DNA from 3 places in the Moritella sp. 24 genome. Region 2 is predicted to be linked to each of the others. Evidence: riboswitches for the same ligand, from Rfam matches in the RefSeq annotation. Region 2 holds a riboswitch; each other region holds the start of a gene.
The links. Region 2 has a riboswitch for thiamine pyrophosphate ahead of thiC (phosphomethylpyrimidine synthase ThiC). Riboswitches for the same ligand answer to the same signal wherever they lie in the genome.
Positions count from the first base shown of each region.

Region 1 (3,286 bases), 370 kb from region 2:
AGCACAGCATAAAAATAAGACTGATTAACGAGGGGAGTTGTTGCTTTATCTTTGGCCATTCTAAGGTGATAAATATATGGCGAGATTGTAAGTTAAGTTGACTGGCTAATCGCCAAGATTCACTCGGAATGGAATCTAATGTTTGCAATAAAATACGGGTGGCTAACGGTACATTAAAAAACAGGTGCGCGAGTAAAATACCGGTTAATCCATAAATGTAATGACCTGCATCGAGACCAACAAAACTAAGCAGTTGGTTTACCCAACCATTTTTACCATGTACAGCCACAATGCCAAAGATCGCGATAATAATTGGCAAGACTAACGACAAGTTAAATAGCTTAATGATGAATTGTTTACCAATAAACTCTCTGCGGGAAAATGCACGTGCAAGAGGGATGGCTAAGCCAATACTCAATACCGTGGATAATGCAGCCTGATAAAAACTAAAGCGGATAACATGCTGAGTGTAAGAATCAGCAAGTACACTGCTAAAGTCTAACTCTGCTTGTGAAAAGTTAAGGAGGGCGGTAAAGCTACCGCCTACAAGAATTAAAATGATGCTGATGGCGAGCAAAGCGCTACACCACCAGTATTTATGTGAATTGGAAATCATATCAATTTGCTAATTACTGAGTAACAGCATTACGCCATTCTTTAACCCAAGATTTGCGTGATTCAGCCACTTCTTCAGGTGTGAATTCAAGGGTTTTTGCTGGGGTGATTAATTTATCGAATTCACTTGGTAGTGCTGCCGCTTGTTTTGCTGGTAGCATCCAGTTACCTGTTGCGATCACATCTTGGAATGCTGGCGTTAGTACAAATGCCATAAATTGATCTGCAAGTTTCGGATTTGCTGCATCTTTCAAACGAGCTACAACTTCTGTTTGTTGGTAGTGACCTTCACTAAACTCTGCTGCTTTATATTTGAATTCTTTCTCTGCAACCATGTGGTAAGCCGGTGATGTGGTATAGCTTAATACCATATCCGCTTCGCCCTTTAAGAACATGCCGTATGCTTGGCTCCAACCTTTTGTGATCGTCACTGTTTTATCTGCAATTTGTTGCCATGCTTGTGGTGCTTTATCACCGTAAACGGCTTTAACCCATAACATGAGCCCTAGACCAGGTGTGCTGGTACGTGGATCTTGATAGATAATGTTGAGATCTTTACGCTCAACCAGTTCAGCCAAACTCGCTGGTGGATTTGCTAGTTTTTCACTGTCGTAGATAAATGCAAAGTGGCCATAATCGAATGGAATAAAGTATTTATTTGTCCATGCATTTGGCAATGATAGTACGCTGGTATCTTGCTGGTGCGGTGCAAGCAGTTTAGTTTTTTCTGCTTCAGCCATTAGGTTGTTGTCTAGACCTAATAATATATCAGCCTTGGTGTACTTACCTTCTAGTTTTACGCGGTTAAGAATACTCACACCATCTTCAAGCGCAACTAAATTAAGTTCGCAATTACACTCCGCCTCAAATGCTGTTTTTACTTTTGGACCCGGTCCCCAATCTGACGCAAATGAATCATAGGTATACACATTTAATACAGGCTTATCGGCTGCGTTAGCCAGTGGTGTTGTTAGTGCGGGTAATAGCAGGGCAGTACAAAGAGTTAATTTTTTGATAGTGTGCTTCACGGTTACTCCTAGAATGTGAAGCATAGAACTTATGACTCAGTTGGTCGAATCTCATTCCTATGCCAGCATTATCTGGTTCAAGTTATTACGGGTGTTATCTCAGCCACGCTGACTCTTCAATGAAAAGTCTGGTAGCACCCCGATGAGTGAGCGCACATTGTATTTTTATTTGTTCTAAAGTGCTAGTTAATTATTAGGGCGAAAATAGCTATGTTGATCGCATTATTACTCTTCAATAGCCCGAGTTAATAAATGATGACTATACTAATAAAAAGAGACGAATTAGTCATAGATTCGAATCATTTATAAACTATAGCAACAAGAGGGATATTGATGTGCTAAAAGCTAACTTGGAACGACGCAGTTATCATCGAATGTTAATCGATTCGCCAGTTCAAATAACCGATGAACAACAAAATGTAACTGCTATCTGCCGTGATTTAAGTGCCAGTGGGATGTCTTTAGATATATCTGATAGTTATTTCTCTTTGAATGACAATGTCAGTATCTTTTTACCTACAGGGGATACGCGAGTACCACCTTTGCAGGCTGAAGCAAAAGTCACGCGCATTGAACACAGTAGCGATGTTTATCAAATAGGTGTCGAATTTATTAATTTCACATAATGAAAATTATTGATATTAGAATACTAAAAAGGCCGATAGTGAATATATCATCTATCGGCCTTTTTGCGATTAACACCAATCGAAATGAAATTGACGGCGTTAATCTAGAGGGAATTAAGCGCTGATTTTAGCCGCGATTAAATCACCCATCTGTGATGTGTTTTGTACTGGTTTAGCATTTGTATCGCTGTGTAGATCGCCAGTCGCATAGCCTTCTTCTAATACAAATGAAACTGCTTGTTCAATTGCTTGTGCAGCTTCTTCTTGTTTTAGAGAATAACGTAGCATCATTGCAGCAGATAAGATCTGAGCAATTGGGTTAGCGATGCCTTTACCTGCGATATCTGGTGCAGAACCGCCCGCTGGTTCGTATAAACCAAAATCAGAATCATTCATACTTGCTGACGGTAGCATGCCCATAGAACCCGTGATCATTGCACATTCATCAGAGATAATATCGCCGAATAAGTTGCCGCACAGTAGCACGTCAAATTGCGATGGGTCTTTGATTAACTGCATTGCAGCATTATCTACATAGATATGTTCTAGTTCAACTTCAGGGTAATCCTGTGCTACTTCAAGTACCACTTTACGCCATAATACTGATGTTGCTAGTACATTTGCTTTATCAACAGATGTTACTTTATTACCGCGTAGTTTTGCTGCTTCAAAGGCGATGCGAGCAATACGATCAACTTCCGCACGGCTATATAACATCGTATCAAAACCTGTTTCATCAGCGCCTTCGCCTTTAGTACCTTTTGGTTGACCAAAGTAGATGCCACCTGTTAACTCACGTACTACAACTACGTCAAAGCCGTTATTTGAGATATCTGCGCGTAGTGGTGAGAATTTCTCTAGGCCTGCGTAAATTTTTGCTGGACGTAGATTACAGAATAATTTGAAGTGACCACGTAATGGTAATAATGCGCCACGTTCAGGTTGTTCTTGTGGTGGAAGTCCTTCCCATTTTGGACCACCGACAGAGCCGAATAAGATCGCATCTGAGTTTTCACA
Region 1 is NZ_CP056123.1:653,714-656,999, forward strand. It holds gene thiP (thiamine/thiamine pyrophosphate ABC transporter permease) at 1-616, opposite strand, end outside; gene thiB (thiamine ABC transporter substrate binding subunit) at 630-1,643, opposite strand; TPP riboswitch at 1,682-1,795, opposite strand; gene HWV00_RS03060 (PilZ domain-containing protein) at 1,979-2,269, shown strand; gene leuB (3-isopropylmalate dehydrogenase) at 2,384-3,286, opposite strand, start outside.
Region 1: linked by a shared signal. The riboswitch ahead of thiB (thiamine ABC transporter substrate binding subunit) and the one ahead of thiC (phosphomethylpyrimidine synthase ThiC) in region 2 are both predicted to bind thiamine pyrophosphate.

Region 2 (3,286 bases):
TTCGGTAAGCCTAAGTGTTCTTTTGGTGTTACGTAACACAGCATTGCACAACCGTACCAACCGATTTGTGCAGCACCAATACCCGAAGTAAAGTGATCATAGCCCGGTGAAATATCAGTAGTCAGTGGACCTAACGTATAGAAAGGCGCTTCATGACAAATATCGAGCTGCTTTTCAACATTCTCTTTAATCATGTGCATTGGGATATGACCAGGGCCTTCGATAATAACTTGTACATCTTGTTCCCAAGCAACTTTTGTTAACTCGCCTAAAGTTTGTAATTCTGCAAATTGTGCTTCATCGTTTGCATCTGCAGCAGAGCCAGGACGCATGCCATCACCTAAAGACAGTGATACGTCGTAAGCTTTACAAATCACACAAATTTCTTCGAAATGGTCATAAGCAAAATTTTCTTTATGATGTGTTAAGCACCATTTTGCCATGATCGAACCGCCTCGAGACACGATCCCTGTAAGACGTTTTGCCGTCATTGGTACATAACGGAGTAAGACACCCGCATGGATCGTGAAGTAATCAACACCCTGCTCGGCTTGTTCGATCAACGTATCACGGAATACTTCCCAAGTAAGATCCTCAGCGATCCCATTTACCTTCTCTAAGGCTTGATAGATCGGAACTGTGCCGATCGGAACTGGTGAATTACGCAGGATCCACTCACGTGTTTCATGAATATTACGGCCTGTGGATAAGTCCATCACCGTGTCTGCACCCCAGCGCGTAGCCCATACGAGCTTCTCTACCTCTTCTTCGATCGATGATGTCACCGATGAATTACCAATATTGGCATTCACTTTCACTAAAAAATTACGACCGATGATCATCGGCTCAGATTCAGGGTGATTAATATTGGCAGGGATGATCGCGCGACCACGAGCCACTTCATCACGAACAAATTCAGGGGTAATAAGATCCGGAATACTGGCTCCAAAATCGTTACCAGCATGTTGTTTTAATAACAGCTCATTTCGGATCAATTCACGCCCTTGATTTTCACGGATCGCGATGTATTCCATTTCTGGCGTTATGATCCCTTTACGTGCGTAATGCATCTGAGTGACGTTCTGGCCATCGATAGCTTTAAGCGGCTTTGGTAGGTGTTCAAAGCGAATATGGTCGATACCGTCGTCCGCAAGGCGCTGTTGAGCAAAATGCGACGTTACAATCTCTAACGCTTCAATATCGTTACGCTCTTCGATCCATTGTTGTCTTAACTTAGGTAATCCTTGATGAACGTTGATTTCAATTGCCGGATCGGTATAAGGACCCGATGTATCATAAACAGGAATCGATTCATTCTGTTCATAAACAGGTTCGTCTTTACTGCCTGCAACTAGCGTCTCATCAAGATTGATTTTTCGCATCGCGACTTGAATATCTTCACGGCTGCCTGTGAGGTGAATTTTCTCTGAATTAGGAAACGGTTCACAACTGAGGTTGTTAATGAATTCTTGGGCATTTTCACGGTTTTCACGACGTGTCGGCTTTTTCGTATTGTTGGTATTGTTGGTATTGTTGGTTTTATTGGTATTGGTATTGGTATTCGCAGTAGACATAGCACTCATTCCTTTCTAATAAGATGATTGCTTGTCGTTGAGTATGGAGAGTGGTGATTCAGATATATTGATCGTTTACGTCAGGTAAGTAAGCCTATTTATCCTTATGGCTAACTAACGATGACACCAATAATATTCGTATTAATCACTCTTGTTTCCTTACGCAGGTATTAGCCTGATCAGGTTCCACGGATCCCATATTAAAATGGTCTCAGCCCTAAAGCACTCCGACAAGATGTGGCAAATTATAGACTGGTATGGCGTTAAAAAACAAGCAAAAAAAAGGCGCCCTATAAAAGGGCGCCTTTACTATCTAATAACTATAAACAAGTGAATCAGTGGGTCTGTCATCACTTGCATACAACTTTAATTGCCTTCAGCAAATCAATTAAAGGTTATTTAATAGGTTAGCTAAGTTCTGTTCAGCTTCATCAGTTGTGATTTCTGGCATAACTTCTTCTACCTTACCAGCACGCATTTTAGCGCGATCTTGGTGGTAAGAGAAACCAGTACCTGCAGGAATCAGACGACCAACGATAACGTTTTCTTTCAGACCGCGAAGGTCATCAATCTTACCATGAACAGCTGCGTCTGTTAGAACACGAGTTGTTTCTTGGAAAGATGCAGCTGAGATGAATGACTCAGTTGCAAGAGACGCTTTAGTAATACCCATAAGGATATGCTGGAACACGGCTGGTTGCTTGCCTTCAGCTTCTAGCTGACGGTTAGCGATTTTCAGACGTGATACTTCAGCTTGTTCACCTTGTAGGAAGTTACTGTCACCAGCAGAGATAACGTTAGCTTTACGTAGCATTTGACGAACGATAGTTTCAATGTGCTTATCGTTAATCTTAACACCTTGCAGACGGTATACTTCTTGAACTTCGTTTGCGATATAGTTCGCAACATGGCTAATGCCACGTAGACGTAGAATATCGTGAGCTGATTCAGGGCCATCGGCGATAACTTCACCAATTGCAACTTTCTCACCTTCAAACACGTTCAAGTGACGCCATTTAGGGATCATCTCTTCGTAAGCTTCAGCACCATCAGTAGGTGTGATAACTAGACGACGTTTACCTTTAGTTTCTTTACCGAAACTAATAGTACCCGAGATTTCCGCTAAGATAGCAGCATCTTTAGGCTGACGCGCTTCAAACAGATCCGCTACGCGTGGTAGACCACCCGTAATATCACGTGTTTTCGAGCTTTCTTGAGGAATACGCGCTAACGCTTCACCAATAGTAACCAACGCACCATCTTCTAAGTTAACAATTGCGTTTGCAGGTAAGAAGTATTGTGCAACAACTTCTGTACCAGGAATGAATAAATCATTACCTGCTGCATCAACAAGTTTAACCATTGGACGCATATCTTTACCAGCTGCAACACGTGCTGCTGCATCGATAATTACAGTGCTAGATAGACCTGTTAGATCATCAGTTTGCTTAGTAACCGTAATACCTTCAATTAAGTCAACAAACTTAATTTGACCAGCCACCTCTGTGATGATTGGGTGAGTATGCGGGTCCCAGTTAGCAAGGATGCTACCAGACTCGATAGCTGCGCCATCTTTAAAGTCAACAACAGAACCGTAAGGAAGCTTATGGCTTTCTTTAGTACGGCCGTTTTCATCAATAATCGTAATTTCTGATGAACGTGAAGTAATTACCAGTTTGCCTTCTGCGTTCTCAACGAATTTCTCGTTGTGG
Region 2 is NZ_CP056123.1:279,606-282,891, reverse strand. It holds gene thiC (phosphomethylpyrimidine synthase ThiC) at 1-1,574, opposite strand, end outside; TPP riboswitch at 1,713-1,814, opposite strand; gene rpoC (DNA-directed RNA polymerase subunit beta') at 1,963-3,286, opposite strand, start outside.

Region 3 (3,286 bases), 1.6 Mb from region 2:
ACGAGTGACGGCGTCTAATGCAGAGAAAGGTTCGTCCATTAATACCACGGGTTTGTCTTGCATTAATGTCCTTGCGAGTGCCACTCGCTGACGCATCCCACCCGAGAGTTGCTGAGGTAAACTGTCCGCATTATCAGCAAGACCGACTTTACTGAGTAAGTCGAGCGCTTTTTTTGTGTCACCTGCTGATGCCTCATCTCCGAATTTACTGCTAAGCTTGACGTTTTCGAGTACGGATAGCCAAGGTAATAGCAAGTCCTGCTGTGCCATGTAGGCTATATGCTGGGTCAAATCGAGCTGGGGTGATGGCTTTGATTTGGATTTCAAATCTGAGTCAATTGTTAGCGCTGAATAAACAGATATATCACCCGACCATTCCGTTTTTTGATTTAACAGTCCTGCCAAATGGCGTAGTAACGTTGTTTTACCACAACCGCTGCGCCCTAAAATGCAGGTCCATTGCCCTGCAAGCATTGTTATATTCAGCCCTTGTAATACAGGTGCTGTACTATCGCTGTATCGTAGGCGGCCATTACTAATTGAGATGTTCATGGCTTGGGTATGACTGATAGGGTCATTTTCGACCTGTATCGCTTTTGATGCGAGGTTAGACATTTTTGTGACCAGCGAAGAAGTGATGAACGGGACCATGACCGCTGCCTATCTCTAATTCATCGGCATGGGCGATAGCCTTAGAGATGTATTGTTTACCGAGTTTTACGGCTTGAAGTAGTTCATGTCCTTGCGCTAAATAAGAGGCTATTGCAGAAGAAAGCGTACAGCCAGTACCGTGCGTGTTGTTGGTATTGATGCGTTTTGCTGTTAACTGTTCGACATGATGAGGAAAGATAAGTAGATCGTTACTGTTTGTATCTTGTTCTAAGTGACCGCCTTTAAGTAGCACAGATTTGACATCAAGCTGGCATAACGCACTGATCATGTTTTGCATTTGGTGCTCATCAGTCGGAATATCAGAGCCAATCAATGCTGCCCCTTCAGGTAGATTCGGGGTGATTAAATCGGCAAGTGGGAATAGTTCTGACTTGAGTGTGCTGATCGCTGACTCTTTAAGTAAAAGGTCACCGCTGGTAGCTACCATTACGGGGTCGACGACTAAGAATTCAGGGTTATATTGCTTGATTTTATCAGCCACGACTTTGATTATTTCGCTGTCAGCTAACATGCCTACTTTAACGGCCACAATATTTAGATCGCTAAATACGGCATCAAGTTGTTTTTCGATATGTTCAAGTGGGATAGGGAAGATTGCGGAAACGCCGAGGGTATTTTGTGCGGTAATCGCGGTTATTACTGAACAAGCGTAGCTACCTGTTGCTGACATGGCTTTGATATCAGCTTGGATACCAGCACCACCACCACTATCAGAACCTGCAATCGTTAGTACGATAGGGGTCGATTGGTTTTGTGTTTTTGAGAGACTGTTTTCTGATGAAAAATCAGTTGATGTGTTTGTGATAGCCTTTAGCATAAATATCCCTAGAGCAGACGCACAGGAACTTTATCTAGCTAAGGATTTAGAGACGTAGAAAGTCAAATCATGAGAAGCGAGACTGATAGTTCCCTACGTCAGTGTTAACTGAATCAGGTTCAACGGGTCTCGCAATTTGCGATCTCAGCCTTTAGGCCCCCCGACTATGTAAGTGGTAATAGTAACAAGTTTTGCTAAAAGCGCAATAGACGCTCAAAAATTTCAATATTGGCGAAAATTAGCTTATTTACAATTAAGTACGCTATATGCTTTAGTAAAACCTTTTAGATCCATCTCTGATGTTTCCCAGCCTTTATGCCATTTCATTGCGAATGTTATTTTGTTATCAGATTTCATTGCACTAATTAATGTTTTGTATTCTTTGCCATAGGTTGAAATGAGGTAGTTGCGGCTTCGGCTAATGATTTCGATACTTGTGCCTGTCGAATATTGTGCATTGGTAAAGCTAATTATCTCTCCATTTTCACGTTTTACTTTGACTTGTGCTGGAAAAGTAAAGCTATCAAACCCTGCATATTCGTTATACGGTGCGCTAATCGCAAAGGTTTTACAGCTGATATGGTGATTGTAACCATCATAACGCAGGTGTGTGTATTCTTTTGTTTTATCAAACGGATCTGGCTGTAGATATTCAGCATAAAATTTGCCCGCAATTAAATCTGCTGCCGCGTATGTTTTACCTATGAATAGAAAAGAAAGAATCATAACAGTAATCAAATTTTTCATTAATGCACTCAGTAACTAAATTGATTGGGGTATTACCTTAAGGTAATTTGGGTAGTGTGACGACTATATATGAAAGGTGAGAATACTAATATTTCGTATCGCATTTAATTGTTTAATATGAAATATTTTATGGTTATATTTTAAGACTAATTGATAAGATTCTCTTGATAAGAGAGGTCAGTAATATCCGTATCACTGGCCTCTCGTCTACTATTTAGCGTCTACTATTTTCCTTTTGCTGATACTCCACTTGAGCAGGGGTCCAAAGGGTTTTCATATAATCAATAACAGCATTGATCTCTATTGGACTTAACGTCTCGCCAAAAGCGGGCATCGTCAGGCGTTTTGTTTTGTTAAAGGGATCCCGCCAACCTGTTTTTATCATTCGCTGTAACATGGCATCACTGTGTCGCCAAGTATGACCATCTTGGTTATGGGGTGGCGCTGGTAGTTCACCAAGGCTATTTGGTACTTTCCAACTTAGAGCGCCCTCGGCATTTTGACCATGACAAACACTGCAATTTTGTTGATATACCTTCAAGCCAATATTATGAGGCAAACGTTCAGTGGTATTGTTAGTTGATACTGCGTAACTTTTGGTTGTAAACGCAATGATCATGATAAAAACACTGGTGATTGTGAATGTTTTATTTCCCATCGATAACGTCCCAGTCTTGTGCTTTATCTGCACTTTTCATCAGTTTTCCGTTTTGTGTTCCAGCATAAATGATGCCCGAATCCGTGATGTGTAACGCACTGAACGTTGATTTTAGTACTGATATTTGGGTCCAATTTTGTCCGCCATCCTTAGTCAGAAAAATAGACTTATCTGTTGCCGCATAGATTTGTTTTGGCAGCTGAGGATCATAACTTAGCGCGGTTATTTCGCCTTGTAATTCACCTGCTTGGCTCCAAAGACAAAAGCAATCCATAGAGCGGCTGACACCATTACTTGTTGCCGTAAATATCCAGCCTGTTTGCATACTGTCTGGCATATCTGAATGAATGATGACATTGTTCATTTCAGGTGGACCACCATCGACTAACAGC
Region 3 is NZ_CP056123.1:1,841,693-1,844,978, forward strand. It holds gene HWV00_RS08310 (ABC transporter ATP-binding protein) at 1-615, opposite strand, end outside; gene thiD (bifunctional hydroxymethylpyrimidine kinase/phosphomethylpyrimidine kinase) at 608-1,489, opposite strand; TPP riboswitch at 1,563-1,662, opposite strand; gene HWV00_RS08320 (hypothetical protein) at 1,733-2,236, opposite strand; gene HWV00_RS08325 (cytochrome c) at 2,451-2,894, opposite strand; gene HWV00_RS08330 (hypothetical protein) at 2,884-3,286, opposite strand, start outside.
Region 3: linked by a shared signal. The riboswitch ahead of thiD (bifunctional hydroxymethylpyrimidine kinase/phosphomethylpyrimidine kinase) and the one ahead of thiC (phosphomethylpyrimidine synthase ThiC) in region 2 are both predicted to bind thiamine pyrophosphate.